DNA from 2 places in the Gordonia insulae genome. Region 1 is predicted to be linked to the other one. Evidence: riboswitches for the same ligand, from Rfam matches in the RefSeq annotation. Region 1 holds a riboswitch; the other holds the start of a gene.
The links. A riboswitch is a leader RNA that binds a small molecule or an ion and turns the genes downstream of it on or off. The one in region 1 is predicted to bind cobalamin.

Region 1 (3,403 bases):
GATCACCTCGGCCCGTTTCAGCCGGCAACCGGAACTCTCCTAGGCTGGGCTGCATGCGGCGTGTCGATTGGCGGGGTGTGCCAAGTTTCAACGAGCTCTCCGAACGCCAGGCAATTCATCAGCTCTACGAGTGCTGCAGTTCGTCGATCTGGGCGCTGCGGGTGGCGCGGGCGCGTCCGTTCTCCGACGACGAGGCGTTGCTGGAGTACGCCGACCTGATCCTCGCCGAGCTCACCGACACCGACCTCGACGAGGCGCTGGCCGGTCATCCGCGTATCGGGGACCGGCCGGACAACCCGTCGTCGGCGCGTGAGCAATCGGGGGTCGCGGACGCGCAGGCCGAGGTACTGGCCGAACTGAAGGAGCTCAACGCCGCCTACGAGGAGAAGTTCGGCCACGTCTATCTGGTGTTCGCCAACGGGCGACCGGCCGACGAGCTGCTCGACATCCTCAAGCAGCGCATGAACAACGATCCGACCACCGAGCGCAGGGTGATGCGGATGGAGCTGGCGAAGATCAACCGCAGCCGGCTCGTCCGGATGCTGACCCCGGCGAGCATCTACCTCGAGGAGGAGGCCCCGACGTGACAGGACTGTCCACCCATGTCCTCGACGCGGCGAACGGTACCCCGGCGACCGGCGTCGCGGTCAGCCTGCGCGACGAGTCCGGCGCAGAGCTGGCCGCCGGCGTGACCGACGCCGACGGCCGGATCGGTCAGGTCGGCGCCGACGCCCTACCCGCCGGCATCTACCACCTGGTGTTCGACACCGGAGAGTGGTTCGCCGCCAACAAGATCGAGGGCTTCTACCCACAGATCGACATCTGCTTCACCATCGACGACCCGGCCCGGCATTTCCACGTCCCGGTACTCCTGAGCCCGTACTCGTACTCCACCTATCGCGGCAGCTGAGCGCCGGCCCGCGCCCGCCGACCGCGCCCGCCGACCGCGCCGTTCGACCGCGGCCCCGGCACACACCGGCCGCCAATGCGTCACACTCCCGCGACCAGGGGGTACAGTCAGGATGAAGTCGACGTTTAGCCGAGTCCCCGCAGTCGCGCGGACCGAGTCGGCGGTGGAGCGACTCGCTCGAGCCGCAATCCACCTCACATTTCTCCGAACGGATGCCCCATGTCCAACGATTCGACCCTGTTCTCGCACACCACCGACACCACGCACGCCGCGGTCCAGACCTCGTCGGCAACCGCCGACCTGGAGTTCTCCGACGCGCCAGACGAGTCATCCAGCGTCAGGCGAGACTGATCAGCGGCATCGCCGTGGCGCCCGCGCTCGGTCCGACCCGCCTTCAACTCGCACCCGACCTGACACTCGCCGTGGCGGGCGCCTGGCTGCCCTACACATCCCAGATCTCTCAGGAGCTGCCTGCCCTGCAGATCGCCGCGCGCAGCCGACTGGGCACCATCTCACGCATCGACGTGAACTGGCGCAACTTCGCGCGCTATCCCGGATTCGACTCCGAGAACTCGCCCGACATGCTGCCGCTCATGTCCATCACCGCCGATCGCGCCACCGTCACGCTGCTGGTGATCCCGCCCCGGACCGCATCCGCGCTGGCCGCGACGCTGCTCCGGCAGGCCGGCCAGGGCACCAGCCCACAGGGCTCCGAGTACAGTCACCTGTTCCGCGACGCGCAACGGATACTGCGACGGGCGGCGGCACAGTGCGGCATCGAGTCCGACGCCTCGACCGCCGGCTGAGGATCGTGCCGCCCCTCGGGGCGAAACGAGCATGCCGGGTGTTGGCCCGGCCGATCGTCCTCGCTACTCTGGGCGACGCAGTTGGTTCGCCGCTCGCGGGAGACATGGAGCCCCTACCTTCCCGGCCGGCGTCGACATCGGTGCCGTCGTCTGGTTGACGATCGTCGCCGATGAAGAGGGAATCCGGTGAGAATCCGGAGCTGTCCCGCAGCGGTATGTCGGAACGACCACCGTCACATGCACTGGACCGAAGGTCCGGGAAGCGACGGTCAGTAGGACGCCCCGCCTGGTATGTGCCGGGTCGGTGCCCGCCGACGAGCCCGAAGACCTGCCAGGTGTACCGGACGCGCCGCGTCCGGTGGCTCACCGCCTCGTGGAATGGGCGCAGGTCGAACTGGCGAATCACGACGTCCGCGCTCAGCGGACGTCGATGGGGCTTGCTCGACTCACCCTGCAGGGCGGTGGACCGTCCACGTCGTTCGCAGGAGTTCACTCATCATGTCGACAGCAGTACCGACACCGCCGACAACACCGCAATCCGCCCGCCACTTCACGGCGACCACTCTGGGCACCGCCCGCATCGGCCCGCACCGCGAACTCAAACGCGCTGTCGAGGGCTATTGGGCGGGACGCGTCTCGGCCGCCGAGCTCGATGTCGTCGCCGCCGATCTGCGGCGCCGCTCGTGGGAGGAATTGTCCACGGCGGGAATCGATTCGATTCCGGTCAACACGTTCTCGCTCTACGACCAGATGCTCGACACCGCCGTCATGCTCGACGCCCTGCCGCCGCGAGTGGCCGGTATCGACGATCCGCTCGACCGCTACTTCGCGGCGGCGCGCGGCACCGCCGAGGTGACCCCACTCGAGATGACGAAGTGGTTCGACACCAACTATCACTACCTGGTTCCCGAGATCGGCCCGGACACCGCATTCGCGCTGCGGCCGGACAAGGTCCTGTCCGAGATCGCCCAGGCACACGGCGCCGGGATCACGGCGCGGCCGGTGGTCGTCGGCCCCATCACATTCCTCGCACTGGCGAAGGCGGTCTCCGACGGACCCGCACCGATCACGCGGATCGACGATCTCCTCCCGCTGTACATCGAGTTGCTCGACCGGCTGGTCGATGCCGGTGTCGAGTGGGTCCAGTTCGACGAGCCCGCCCTGGTCACCGACATCGTCGACGGTCTCCCGGATCTCGCCGCCGCCGTATACGGCCGACTGGGCGAGGTCACCCGGCGTCCGGCGATCCTGGTCGCCACCTACTTCGGGGACGCCGGTGACGCACTCGGTGCATTGGCCCGCACCGGGATCGAGGGCATCGCCGTCGATCTGGTGGAAGGCACCGTCGAGTCGGTCGCTGCGGTACCCGAGCTCTCCTCGAAGCTCCTGGTCGCGGGCGTCGTCGACGGCCGCAATGTGTGGCGCACCGACCTCGACCGCGCGCTGGCGACCCTCGGTACCCTGCTCGGCTCCGCCGGCTCCCTGGCGGTGTCGACGTCGTGTTCGACGCTGCACGTGCCGTACTCACTGGCCGGGGAGGACGCTCTGGATGCCAACCTGCGCGGCTGGCTGGCCTTCGCCGCGGAGAAGTTCGGCGAGGTCGCCACGCTGTCCCGGGCCCTGCGCAACGGTCGCGACAGCGAACTGGAGGCGTTCGAGGTGTGCCGGTCGGCACTGGAGACCCGGC
Region 2 (3,403 bases), 3.5 Mb from region 1:
TCGCGCAGGAACGCGACGTAGTCATGCACGGTGGGCCGGTCGGTGACGACATGCTCGAAACCACCGGCCCGTGCTGCGACGAGATCGGCCAGTTCCGGTGCGGAATCGATTGCGTCCCACCATGCCTGCCAGTCCTCCGTCTGTCGGGTCCCACGTCGTACGGCGCGACGGTCGGTCAGTGCACGCAGGAGATCGTCGATGCCGGGCGCCGACTCACCCTCGTACAGGTGGTCGGCGTCGACGAGGACCCCACCAGGTGCGATGGTCCGTCCGCATTCGGCGAAGAGAGCACGCAATGGTGTCGCGTCCATCCAGTGCAGCGCCGTCGAACTGACGTAGGCGTCGGGCGCGCGGTCGAGTTCGAGACGTTCGAACCACCCGGGTTCGCGAAGGTCGGCGAGCACGGGACGGATCCGGTGGTCGGGCCGCGCGATGGCGCCGAGTTCGAGCAGCAGCGGATCCGCGTCGACACCGACCACCCGGGCGTCGGGGACGCGGTCGAGGATGCGGTGGGCAAGTGATCCCGGTCCGATGCCGAGGTCCACGACGAGCGGGTCGGGACGTCGGAGCACGAGTTCGAGCACATCGATCACGACGTCGAAGCGTTCTTCGCGATCGGGCATGTAGTGGCCCTGCTGGAGATCCCACCGATCGAGCCACTCCACTGCCTGCTGCCGGGTGGGTCTGCCTTGCGTCATGCGGTCACCTCGTCGAATCGGGCCCAGTCGTGGGCGTTCGGGACACCGCTCGGCGAGTTCTGAACGCCATTGCGGTAAGCGGTCCGCCACGGGGTGGTGGCCCAGAAGATGAACCCTCCACGGTCGTGGAGGATCTCGTGCATCTGGTGGTAGATCCGGGCTCGCGCCTCGGTGGATCGTTCGCGCTGCGCCGCGACGAACAGTTGGTCGAACGTCGGATCCGACCAGTGCGTGAAGTTCTTCGGGGCATCGCTGACCAGGCGGGAACCGAAGTGATACGGGATCGCGAGCGGCCCCGACTGACCGATCGTCATGTCCCCCTTGGTCAATGCCTCTGTGTAGTACGTGTCCTTGGACCCGATGGTGACCTTGACGTCGACGCCGATCGCGCGCGCCTGACGGGCCACGAGGTGAGCGGCTTCGATGAAGCCGTTGGCGACCGGCGCGACGAACAGTTCGAAGGCGAGATCCGATGCGCCTGCGGCACGGAGGAGAGCTTTCGCGCGGTCGGGGTCGTGCTGATGGGCGGGCAGGTCGTCGGCGTAGTACTGGTAGCCGCGCCCGAAGATGTCGTCGGACACCTCGCCCGAACCCTGCAAGGCGACGCGTACGAGTTCCTCGCGGTCGACCATCAGCATCATCGCCCGCCGGACATCGGGGACGGCGAACGGTGCCCGATCGGTCTTCATGGCGAAGTAGAGGATTCCGCTGTTCGGCGTCGAGTGGACCGTCACGTCGTCATCGGATTCGAGTGTGCGACCGGCCGAAGGCGACAGGTTGTCGACGAAGTCGGCCTGTTGACTACGCACTGCGGCGAGGCGGGCTTCGGGTCCGGCGCTGAGGATGCGCAAGGTGTCGACCGACGGCGCCCCGTCCCAGTACTGGTCGTTGCGTGTGGCGACGAACTCGCGACCGGGAGTGAACGACTGGAAGCGGAACGGTCCGGTTCCATTGGGGCGGGTGAAGTCCCGCGTCCCGTTCTTGACGATGCGGGTGCCGTACGAGGTGAGCTGGCTGGGCAGGTCGAAGGAGGGCTGCGTGAGTCGGAGCTCGACCGTCCGGGCATCGACCGCCCGCGAGTTCGGCAGATCGATGGCCGACAGCGTCGTCGCGGCGACGAATGGCTGCGCCTCGGTCTGCTTGCCGAGGATTCGCGACAGCGTGAACAGCACGTCGTCGGCGGTCAGCGGAGCGCCGTCGTGCCAGGTGGCCTCACGCAGCGTCATCCGCCAGACGAGGCCGGCGCCGTCGGGGGCCGCGTCGGTCACCAGGCGGGGCACTGCCCGCATCTGTGAGTCGACCTCGAAGAGGCCGTCGTAGAGGTGCTTGACCCGGGCCTCGTCGATGAACATCGTCCCGATGCCGGGGTCGATGGTCTCGCTGGCGCCGGCACCCTCGTACATGGTGGTGAGCCGTCCCGTCGGTGCCGAGGATCCACTCGATCCGCATGCTCCGACCGCGAAGGCCCCGGCGATCCCGAGTGCACCTCCGAGGAATGCTCGCCGACTGACCGTCGGTGTGGTGGGGGTCATCTGGTCGTCTCCCGTCGCGACATGGCACGACCAGCGGGAACGACGAGGACAGGCGCGATCGACGCCTGTGCTCGGGTGGTCATCCCGCGTGACCGTGCCGAGAATGTTTCACGCGGCGGTATCTGGCTACGGTCGTGACGACCTCACAGTTGCGGGGCAGCGCCGGATTTGCACCGGTTTCCCGTTCGCGCACGGTCACTCTAACGGGCAGTGCGGGGAACGCTCCCGCCAGGGGCTTTCTGATACGGGCAGTCAGCTGTCGGTCACCCGCACCGGACCGTCGCCCGGCGCAGCTCGTCGGGACGGGCACGACCGGCACCAGAACTCACCCCCGGCATCGCGACCGACTCCACGGACGGATACCGTCATCAGCCGGTGGAGGGCCGGGGACAGAGGACATAGTGACCAGCATTGACGACGCTCGGGGTGGGGCAAGCGGTGCACTTCTCGTACCCGGCCAGAACTGCTACGGGATCGGCCGGGCCGACCGGTTCGCCTGCATCATCGACGCCGCCGACTACTTCCGGTTCGCGAAGCAGGCAATGCTCGGGGCCCGGAAGCGGATCATGCTCATCGGGTGGGACTTCGACACCCGGATCGAGTTCGAGCCGGAAGAGCAGACGCTCGACGGCCCCAACGACCTCGGCGACTTCCTCAACTGGCTGCCGGACCACCAGCCGGGCCTGGAGATCCATCTGCTCAAGTGGAGTGTCGGCGCGTTCACCGCGATCACCCGCGGGATGACCCCGGTCTTCCTCGCCAACCTCGCCACCAACCGCAACGTCCACCTCGAGATCGACACGCGCCATCCGCTCCGGGGCGCGCATCATCAGAAGATCGTCGTGATCGACGATCGGATCGCGTTCTGCGGCGGCATCGACATGACCGTCGATCGCTGGGACCGATCGGATCATCGCGACGACCATCCCCGACGCGTCGAACCCAATGGCAACTCCTACGGGCCGTGGCACGACGCGACTGCCGCGGTCGACGGCGACGCGGCCCGTCTCGTCGGCGACATCGCGCGTCAGCGATGGCTGGTCGCCACCGGAGAAGACCTCGCCCCGGTGGACGACGTCGACACCGACCCGTGGCCGGATCAGCTCGCGCCGACGATGCGGTCCGTCGACGTCGCGGTGGCCCGAACACTGCCCGAACTCGATCAGCAGGACG

Region 2: another riboswitch for cobalamin. It lies ahead of D7316_RS23085 (ABC transporter substrate-binding protein); the one in region 1 lies ahead of metE (5-methyltetrahydropteroyltriglutamate--homocysteine S-methyltransferase).

Annotation. Positions count from the first base shown of each region.
Region 1 covers NZ_CP033972.1:1,556,365-1,559,767, forward strand. The annotation lists gene D7316_RS07070 (solute carrier family 23 protein) at 1-43, shown strand, start outside; gene uraD (2-oxo-4-hydroxy-4-carboxy-5-ureidoimidazoline decarboxylase) at 54-587, shown strand; gene uraH (hydroxyisourate hydrolase) at 584-910, shown strand; gene D7316_RS27615 (hypothetical protein) at 1,130-1,261, shown strand; gene D7316_RS07085 (DUF5994 family protein) at 1,276-1,716, shown strand; cobalamin riboswitch at 1,851-2,066, shown strand; gene metE (5-methyltetrahydropteroyltriglutamate--homocysteine S-methyltransferase) at 2,215-3,403, shown strand, end outside.
Region 2 covers NZ_CP033972.1:5,045,496-5,048,898, reverse strand. The annotation lists gene D7316_RS23090 (class I SAM-dependent methyltransferase) at 1-698, opposite strand, end outside; gene D7316_RS23085 (ABC transporter substrate-binding protein) at 695-2,230, opposite strand; cobalamin riboswitch at 2,330-2,458, opposite strand; gene D7316_RS23080 (phospholipase D-like domain-containing protein) at 2,632-3,403, shown strand, end outside.